3 regions of the Priestia sp. ST2 genome follow, and region 1 is predicted to be linked to each of the others. Evidence: riboswitches for the same ligand, from Rfam matches in the RefSeq annotation. Region 1 holds a riboswitch; each other region holds the start of a gene.

Region 1 (3,279 bases):
CACGTTAAAACCATTTGTGTGGGAGCAAAAGGGGCTTTTAAGCAAAACGATAACAATCAAAATAATGAAGAAACAGAAGAAAATGGAGAGGCTGAAGCTGCGAAGTCTACAGAAGAACGTACAGGAAGCCGTACGGGAGAACGTACAGGACGCCGCACGGGTGGACGCACAGACGATCGCTCGGGAGGACGCCGCACGGGTGGACGCACAGACGATCGCTCGGGAGGACGCCGTACGGGTGGACGCACAGACGATCGCTCTCGAGGACGCCGTACGGGTTCACGCTCTTCAGCACCGGCCGAGAAAGTTATTAAAACGAAAAATTATCGTTGGAAAGCATGATGAAATGGAACATAAAAGGTGCTTATAAAGCACCTTTTCTAACATATAGAAAAAAGGAGGAGAATGAGTATGAGTATGAATCATTATATCAATAAAATTGTGGAGTTGGATATTTCAGGTAAAACGAGATTTGTTGGCAGACTTATTGATCTTGGATTAGATATTATGGTTTTGTATAATGGACATGATTATTTGTATATTCCTCTTTTACACATGCATCGTTTGCGGGAAGTATCCGAAGAAGACTATACGGTTTTACGTGAAATAGAAGAGAATTTGATAGAAGAAAGTCAGCGGATTTCTTATCGTAATATTTTACAGCAGGCAAAAGGGAAATTTATTGAAATTTATGTAACGGGAGGGAAATCATTGCATGGCTATATCACAAGCGTGCTGAATGATTATCTTGTGTTTTATTCTCCAGTGTATAAAAATGTCTTTGTTTCTCTGCATCATTTGAAATGGCTTACCCCTTACAGTAATGAGTTAACCCCTTATTCTTTAAGTGACAAAGAGCTCCCCGTAAGGCCCGCCTCTGCACCTTTTGTCAGAAACTTTGAAGAGCAGCTTAAAAAATATGAAAATCAGCTGGTCGTATTAGATTTAGGGGATCAATCAGAAAAGATTGGCGTACTTAAAGAAGTTTCTAATAATATTGTTGAACTAATTACGGCAAATGGAGAAAGTATGTATTGGAAGTTAGCTCACGTAAAATCTGTACACTTGCCTTAAAAAAAGAGACCTCGCTTTCGTCTCTTTTTTTATGTGTTTATCAGGACAAGTATATTGAATAAACAAATGAGACGATTTAAATTTTTTAGAAAATTATGTTGACAATATAGAAAATCTTTATTAAAGTTATTAACAACAAACGTTAACCACCAACAATTATATAGAACTCTTATCCAGAGTGGCGGAGGGACTGGCCCTGCGATGCCCGGCAACCATCAAATGAAACATTCATTTGAACGGTGCTAATTCCTGTGGAACATCAGTATTGTTCTAACAGATGAGAGAAATCGTGTATAAACGAACACTCTTCCATCTGTGAAGAGTGTTTTTTATTTTGAGTTAAGGAGAGAAATAGATGAAAATTGAAACTTTATTAGTTCGTTCAGGAGTAGGTCGTGACCCTTCAACAGGTTCTATTACAACCCCTATTTACCAAGCATCAACATTTGCTCATCCTGCTTTAGGGCAAAGTACAGGATTTGACTATGCACGTACGGCAAATCCTACTCGTACAGCATTAGAAGAAGCAATTGCTGCTTTGGAAAAAGGAGAAGTAGGAGTAGCATTCGCTTCAGGAATGGCGGGTGTAATGGCAGTTTTAGCACTATTTAAAAACGGAGATCATTTAATTGTATCAGAGGATTTATACGGAGGAACGTACCGAGTACTAAATGAAATTTTTTCAGAGCAAGGAATTACTGTTTCGTACGTCAACACAGCCCATCTCGAACAAGTAAAAGATGCGCTTCGTCCCAATACGAAAGCTTTATTTATTGAAACACCTACGAATCCAATGATGCACGTGACTGATTTGCCAGAAGCAATTGCGTTAGCTAAACAGCATGATTTGCTTACCATCGTTGACAATACCTTCATGTCCCCTTATTATCAGCGTCCTTTAGAGCTTGGAGCAGATATTGTGATACATAGTGCAAGCAAATACATTGGGGGTCATAATGATGTAGTTGCTGGTCTTGTAGTCGCTCGATGTAGTAGCTTAGGAGAGAAAATTCGTTTTTATCAAAATGCAGCTGGGGCAATCTTAGGTCCACAGGATAGCTGGCTGTTATTACGTGGTGTTAAAACGCTAGCGCTTCGTATGGAAAAGCATAATGAAAATGCACTGAAAATTGCAAATTGGCTTACTGCTCATGATCTCGTGGAAAAAGTGTATTACCCTGGTCTTGAAACACATCCAGGCTATGAAATCATGAAGAAACAAGCAACTGGATTTGGAGGCATGATTTCTTTTGCTGTCTCACACCCTGACATCGTGTCAGTACTTTTAGAAAATGTCAAAGTTATTACATTTGCAGAAAGCTTAGGAGGCGTGGAAAGTTTAATGACATTCCCAGCTCGTCAAACACATGCTGATATTCCGGAAGAAATTCGAAATCGTGTCGGAGTAACAAACTGTTTACTGCGGTTATCAGTTGGAATTGAGCACGCAGATGATTTAATTAAAGATTTGAAGGAGGCATTTGATGCATACCAACAATAATAAACATAGATTTGGTACGAACTTAATTCATGCAAATACAGGAATTGACGGTCATTTTGGAGCGGTTAACGTACCTATTTATCAGGTATCTACATTTAACCAAGAAGATGAGACGAACAACGGCCGCTATGACTATTCTCGTTCAGGAAATCCAACTCGTGAGGCTTTAGAAAACACCATTGCTCAGCTAGAAAATGGATACGCTGGTTTTGCTTTTTCATCAGGTATGGCTGCTATCTCATCGGTGTTATCTATTTTTGAATCAGGGGATGAAATTTTAGTTTCACATGATACGTACGGCGGGACATATCGTGTATTAACACGATTATTTTCAAAGTTTGGTATCAAAACAACTTTTGTTGATACAACGAAGGTTGAGAAAGTAGAAGAAGCTATCACAAAAGATACGAAGGCTATTTATATCGAAAGCCCTTCAAATCCATTTTTACAGGTAACGGATATTAAAGCAGTAGCAAGTTTGGCGAAGGAGCGCAACCTCCTTACAATTGTGGATAACACGTTTTTAACACCTTATCTACAGCAGCCGATTGACCTTGGTGTAAATATTGTGATTCATAGTGCTACAAAATATCTCAGCGGTCACAGTGACGTCATTGGCGGTCTAGTTGTGGTAAGCGATGAAAAGCTAGCAGAAGAAGTAAAGTTTGTACAAAATGCTTTTGGTGCTATCTTAGGACCGCAGG
Region 2 (3,279 bases), on a different contig from region 1:
CGACTGCAAGCTTGCTCTTTTTCTTCTAGTCGCTCTAGCTAAGCTTAGAACACCTGCTGTGGCAATACATCCGCTAGCTAGCACCACAAATGAATATAAGTCGCTTTCAAGTACTAATTTCACAAGAACATATGAGATTACGAGTGAAAATACAGGGGAGACCACCCAAACCTTTAACATTTGAATGACAACTTCGCGCTGTTCTTTCGTGAATCCCGTTTTCGCTGCTCCTATTCCAATAATAGAAGACGTAGTGACCTGTGTAAGGGGTACTGGCAAACCAAACAGTGAAGCGACTGTGACAAGAGAAGCACCAGTACCCGAGATAATGCACCCTTCCCCTACAGAATAGCGAGTAATTTTTTTCCCGTTTGTTTCAATAACTCGGCCTCCTAGTAAAAGAGCTCCGAGCGCCACTGCCAATCCTCCTGCTATGACACCCGTTGTGGCATCCATTAATCCAGCTCCTACTAGAGGACCGACAGCATTTGCCACGTTATTCATTCCAGCTGAGAAGGCTTCAAAGAATCCCGTCGCTATAACTAAAATCGTTAAAACTCTTTTCCACGTTCCCTTTGCTTCTTTTTTATGCGCTCCGCGTTTTATCACTTTTCCAATCAAAAAAGCAATGACAAATGAAACCAGCGGAACAATAATCCAAAAAGACATGACAACTAAAAGTTTTTCCACATACAGAGATTGATAAGCTACGCCTACTCCAACAACTGAACCAACCGTTACTTCACTTGTTGATAGAGGAATACCAATTAAATTCGCGAAAAAGAGTGACAGCGTTGCAGCAGCCAGAATGATAATAACTAATTCTACTGACAGCAATTTTTCAGGTATGATACCTGAACTGATGGTTTTTACCACCTCGCCGCCTCCGATAATGGCTCCGAGCACAATACCTACAGCACAGATGAACAGGGCTACTCTTTTCTTTTTAATCGCACCGGAGCCGTATGAAACGCCCATAGCTGCTGCTGCACCGCTTGCCCCAATATTCATTGCAAAAAAAAGCGCAATGATAAAGGCAACATATAAAAGCATCATTTATTCAGCTCTTTCGTATTTAAGATTCGTGTAATCCGCATTCAACTTTTTGTGTACCTGCCCATCTTCCTGAACGTAAATCGTCTACATTGTAGGCAGGTGCGGTACAGGGCTCACAGCCGATACTTGGGTAGCCTTGATCATGAAGTTTGTTATATGGTAAATCATGCTTATACACATAGCGCCAAACTTCTTTCCAAGACCAATGAATTAACGGGCAGACTTTCACTTTCTTGAATTTCTCATCTTTATTAAAATAATTCGTGTTGGCACGAGATTCAGACTGCTCGCGTCTCAAACCAGAAATCCACGCATCATAAGGAGCAAGAGATTCCCTTAGCGGGATGATTTTTCGAATTTGACAGCATAGGTTAGGCTGACTCTTCCAAAGCTCATCTCCATGTTTCTCAGCTTGTTCTGCAAGCGTTAAATCCGGTTTTTTCATATGAATACGCAAATCAGGAAAGCGTTCTTTAATTGCGTCAATTACTTCATATGTTTCTTTAAAATGAACGCCCGTATCTAAAAAGACAATTTCAGCATCTTTTTTCACTTTTGAAATTAAATCAATTAACACGATTCCTTCGATACCAAAGCTTGATGCGTAAATAATTGAATCTCCGTAGGTATCATACGCCCACTGCAATGCTGAAAGGGCTCCTTTTGTTTCATCTTCACTGTCGAACTCTGGAAATGTATCACTCCAGTTTTCGTACGTATATAAGTCTGCCATTTTCTTCACTCCAATTCTTAGTTATCCGCGTTATCCAATAAAAAAAGACGGTTTTACCCACTAGAATTGGATAAAACCGCCTCTAGTGTGTCTAGTCAGCGAAACTATTTAATTCTTACTTTGCTTCGACATGCTCAAAAATTTGTTTTAAGTCGGGGGTTACAGTCATTGGTGTCCTCCTCAAATTATCGCTTGCGCTATATCAAAATAAAAAGTCTTCCATATTGAAAGACTGGGTAGGCAATAAATTTTCACCTTATCTTTCAAAATGATACACACTTTGCTGGAATTAGCACCTTGCTAAGCAGGTTGCCGGGGTTCAGCGGGCCAGATCCCTCCACCACTCTTGATAAGCATTTTTTAAAAATTTTAGCATATTTAGAATATTTGTCAACATTAAAAATCATATATCCGATAAGAAAACTATACTTTAAATTCACAGAAATATCTATACTTTTATTTAAAACAACATATGTAAATTTAACCCAAATGTGAACATATCAATTTATAAAACGCTTTCTTTTTTCTCCAACTTTTTATATTCTCTTGCTAAATAAAACACAAAACCTCTCTATAAAATTAATAAGGGATTTATAAGCTTTACGGATAATTCACCCACATTAGCACACATTACAGATAACACTGACTGACAGATAGGAGCTATATAAGATGGAGAGACAACCTTTTCAATTAGACGATACAATTAAAAATAATGTGCGAACATATTTACAGCAGATTTCAACTGAAGCCTCTAATTTAATTAAACATTTAGACACGAGTGATCATTGTATCCTATGTGATTTTGAGGAGATGAGAAGGTTATTTCAAGATGTTCAAGCTACGGCTGCCTCTTATTACTTGCGCCATTATTTATCGCCTTATACATTTGAATATGCTGCTCTGTCTTTAGCTATTCATAACCTTTCGGAGAAACGTCACGGCGCTTTAATTGTCATTGAACGGGAACAAAATGTAGACCCTCTTATTCAAAAAGGAATGCCTATTCAAGCTCCTGTCAGCGCTACGCTAGTTGAGACACTGTTCTATCCAGGGACACCCTTACATGACGGAGCCGTCCTAATTAGAAATAATCAGCTTATTTCAGCTGCTAATGTTTTACCTCTTTCGTCTATTATTTTAACGAACAAAAAATTGGGAACACGTCACCGTGCAGCCATTGGAATGTCGGAAAAATCGGATGCATTAATTTTAGTTGTATCTGAAGAAACAGGCAAAATTTCGTTTGCTCTTGATGGAAGCCTCTACCCTATTCACTCCAGCAAAAATATGATTTAAGAGCCCTTTCCTGATAAGCAGCCCTATCTTGACTTCTATATCCTTTCTCTTTAATATATTTCATAGTTTTTACATACTATAGATACGGGTGATGCATATGACAATTTTAAAATTTGAACATGTAGGCGTTCAAGTAAAGGATATAGAAGAATCGATTGAGTTCTATACGCAAAAAGCGGGATTAGAGCTCATCG
Region 3 (3,279 bases), on a different contig from region 1:
TAATAAGTCCGTTTCGTTCTCTTCAATGTTCAAAGAGATTGTAACGTACGCCGTTCCGTTTGTATTAGTTGGTTTAGCTATTCCTATCTATCAAAATATTGATACGTTTACAATTAACATGCTCTTTCAATCAATAGGATATGGACAAGCTAAAGCCGAAACGATCAACTCCGTTATTGGATTAGCCCAGATTTTGGTGATGGTGCCAGTATCGTTAGCGACTGCCTTCAGCATGTCACTGATTCCGGGCATTACGTCTTCTTTTGTGCAAGGAAATTTACGGGAAGTAAAAGGGAAAATTACAAAAACGCTGCAGCTGCTGTTATTTTTTACTCTTCCTGCTGCCGTGGGGCTTTGTTTATTAGGCAAGCCGGTATATATGATGATTTTTGGAGCAAAAAACAGCCCTGAAATCGGTGGAATTGTTTTACAATGGTACGCGCCTGCTGCCATTTTATTTGCTCTTTTTACAGTAACAGCCGCAATTCTCCAAGGAATTAATCAGCAAAAGAAGCTAATCTTAGGCTTGGGCTTAGGAATTGTTGTGAAGATAGTATTAAACGTACTGCTGGTTTCATGCTTAAAAGAAATTGGACCGGTTGTCGCGACTTACGGAGGGTATGGTGTATCGGTTATATATAACTTTTATTTAATTGAAAAATCCATTTCTTACCGAGTTCAATCACTGGGACAAGCTGCGTTGACACCTGTTTTATTAGTAAGTGTGATGTCAGCCGCTGTGATTATCGGCAATTATACTTCTCACTATTTTTTAGAAAATAAGCTGTCTGCATCTTCACTTGCGATGAGCACATCTTGTATTTCAATTGCTTTAGGTGCTGCCGTGTATCTAGGACTTGGCGTAAAAACAAGTTTAGGGCAATCCGTTGTATTAAATAGAAGAAAAAGAATGTAAAGGAGAGAAAGTAGTGTCAAAACGATTTGTACTAACCGTGGCGGCTGGAGGGTGTATAATAATTTCCGGCGCGCTGCTGCTATTAAATTGGGAAAGATTGTTTGGCGATTATCGTCCCGTTCAAACAGCAACAGCTGTATTCAAGCTAGAAGTGGGAAGTCAAGATGTAGCGAGGACTACAGATTCAGATGATGCTCTTCACTATATGGTGAAAAAAGGACATTTAGATGAATATATTCATATGATGAATGAAAAAGGCTATATGTTAAAAGAAAAAGATATTGATCATAACCGACTTGTTTTTAACGATGGACAAGAGGATGAGCAAATTTACTACAAGCGTTTTGCCAAGAAGTATACGATGATTGATGGAGAAGGGTAAAGGTTTTATATGGTATTTTAGTAGACTAAAATCTTATAACCCTACCTGTTTTTAAAGTTTTTTTGCGGAAAAGAAAAATAATATTGACAATTATGACAAAAAGCTTAATACTGACTTTATTACATAAAACAAATACAATTTGTTTCCTTATCAAGAGAGGTGGAGGGACTGGCCCTGTGAAACCCGGCAACCGCTGTCTATGACAGAATGGTGCCAAATCCTTAAGAGTGTACTGCTCTTAGAGATAAGGAAGAAGCTGAAACAAAGCTCTTCCTTATTTATTTAAGGAAGGGCTTTTTATGTATAAAAAACAATGAGGTGATAATTTGAACAAAGCAGACCGTATTAAACGAATGAAAACACCGGAAATTGATCCAAAGTATGAAGGACGAGTGCCTCCGGGTCAGGTAGTAACGGAGCGCTTTCCGATTTTACATGAAGGCGACGTGCCGGAGTATAACTTAGAGGAATGGACGCTTCGGGTATTTGGGTTGGTAGACAAGGAAGTGACGCTTTCGTATCAAGATATATTGGACATGCCGCAAACGACGGTGAAATGTGATATTCACTGCGTAACGAGATGGACAAGGCTTGATAATGAATTTACGGGCGTGCTGTTTACAGACTTTTTAAAAGCAGTTGGCGTGGAGCTAAAAAGTAAATACATCATGCTGCACGGAGATAATGACTATACGTCAAACATTGAGGTAAAAGATTTACTGAGAGACGATATTCTTCTCGCTCATTCCTTTAACGGAGAGCCGCTTACAGCTAAGCACGGATATCCGCTGCGATTGGTTGTTCCGCATTTGTACTTTTGGAAAAGTGTTAAATGGCTCCGAGGCTTTGAAGCTATTGATGAAAATCATCCTGGCTTTTGGGAGCAAAACGGCTTTCATCTTAGAGGAGATCCGTTTAAAGAAGAGCGTTTTTCTGGAGAAGATTTAGGCATTCCAGAAGATGAGTGGGTACATAAAGACTATGATTAATGAAAATGCCTATGCGTGTGCATAGGCATTTTGTCAGCGCTGGCGGTTTAATTCCCACACAACGTGGCGAAGTTCAGGCAAAATCAGCTTGGTCATAGCTAGACGAACAGCACCGCTTGATCCTGGTGTAGAAAAAACGGCTTTTTCGTTAATCGTCCCGGCAATTGCTCGGCTCATAATTGCTGCGCTGCCAATGTCTTCGGTGTAGCTCAGCATGCGAAACAGCTCGCCAAACCCAACGATTTCTTTATGAATCAGCGCTTGAACGGCTTCAATTGTGACGTCTCGTTTTGTAATGCCGGTCCCGCCGTTTGTGAGAACAACGTCAATGTCCTCAGCACTGCATCCGGCAAGTATCGCTTGTTGAATCGACGTTTGGTCGTCTTTTACAATTTCATAGGAAGCGACCTGCATGTCGTGTTCTTTCAGAAGTTGGATCATTAGCGCGCCGCTTTTATCGGTTTCTTTTGTACGTGTATCTGATACTGTAATGACTTTGCAGCGAACGGGCTGTGTTGCTTTGGATTTATGTTCATGTACGCTCATTATGTACCTCCTTTACGCTTCCGTACGCTTGTAGTCACCATTTTTGCCGCCAGATTTTTCAAGCAGATACGTTTCGCCGATAATCATGCCTTTATCAATGGCTTTGCACATATCATAAACGGTTAGAGCGCAGGCAGAAGCGGCAGTTAAAGCTTCCATTTCAACGCCCGTTGAGCCTTCCGTTTTAACAGTTGCTTCTATTAATAAACGGTACTGATCATTGCTTGTATCCCAGTCAAATGAAAGGTTTACGCCTTTTAATAAAAGAGGGTGACACATAGGAATAATGTCAGACGTGCGTTTTGCTGCCATGATTCCCGCTACTTGTGCGACAGCAAGCACGTCGCCTTTTCCAATTTTATGTTCTACAATGGCTTCGTGAATTTCTTTGTTAACGAGTATGCTTGAACGAGCTGTTGCAACGCGGCGCGTGATAGATTTTTCGC

What was found. Region 1 has a riboswitch for S-adenosylmethionine ahead of AC0KUU_RS13220 (trans-sulfuration enzyme family protein). Riboswitches for the same ligand answer to the same signal wherever they lie in the genome.
Region 2: another riboswitch for S-adenosylmethionine. It lies ahead of AC0KUU_RS21435 (phosphoadenylyl-sulfate reductase); the one in region 1 lies ahead of AC0KUU_RS13220 (trans-sulfuration enzyme family protein).
Region 3: another riboswitch for S-adenosylmethionine. It lies ahead of AC0KUU_RS05500 (sulfite oxidase-like oxidoreductase); the one in region 1 lies ahead of AC0KUU_RS13220 (trans-sulfuration enzyme family protein).

What each region holds. Positions count from the first base shown of each region.
Region 1 covers NZ_JBVVNT010000003.1:144,426-147,704, reverse strand. The annotation lists gene AC0KUU_RS13230 (spore coat protein) at 1-342, shown strand, start outside; gene AC0KUU_RS13225 (hypothetical protein) at 412-1,074, shown strand; SAM riboswitch class I at 1,241-1,358, shown strand; gene AC0KUU_RS13220 (trans-sulfuration enzyme family protein) at 1,430-2,575, shown strand; gene AC0KUU_RS13215 (trans-sulfuration enzyme family protein) at 2,559-3,279, shown strand, end outside.
Region 2 covers NZ_JBVVNT010000005.1:7,327-10,605, forward strand. The annotation lists gene AC0KUU_RS21430 (inorganic phosphate transporter) at 1-1,056, opposite strand, end outside; gene AC0KUU_RS21435 (phosphoadenylyl-sulfate reductase) at 1,076-1,789, opposite strand; SAM riboswitch class I at 2,043-2,145, opposite strand; gene cdaS (sporulation-specific diadenylate cyclase CdaS) at 2,459-3,085, shown strand; gene AC0KUU_RS21445 (VOC family protein) at 3,183-3,279, shown strand, end outside.
Region 3 covers NZ_JBVVNT010000001.1:1,070,356-1,073,634, forward strand. The annotation lists gene AC0KUU_RS05490 (putative polysaccharide biosynthesis protein) at 1-916, shown strand, start outside; gene AC0KUU_RS05495 (hypothetical protein) at 930-1,298, shown strand; SAM riboswitch class I at 1,443-1,549, shown strand; gene AC0KUU_RS05500 (sulfite oxidase-like oxidoreductase) at 1,625-2,287, shown strand; gene AC0KUU_RS05505 (MogA/MoaB family molybdenum cofactor biosynthesis protein) at 2,321-2,833, opposite strand; gene moaC (cyclic pyranopterin monophosphate synthase MoaC) at 2,846-3,279, opposite strand, start outside.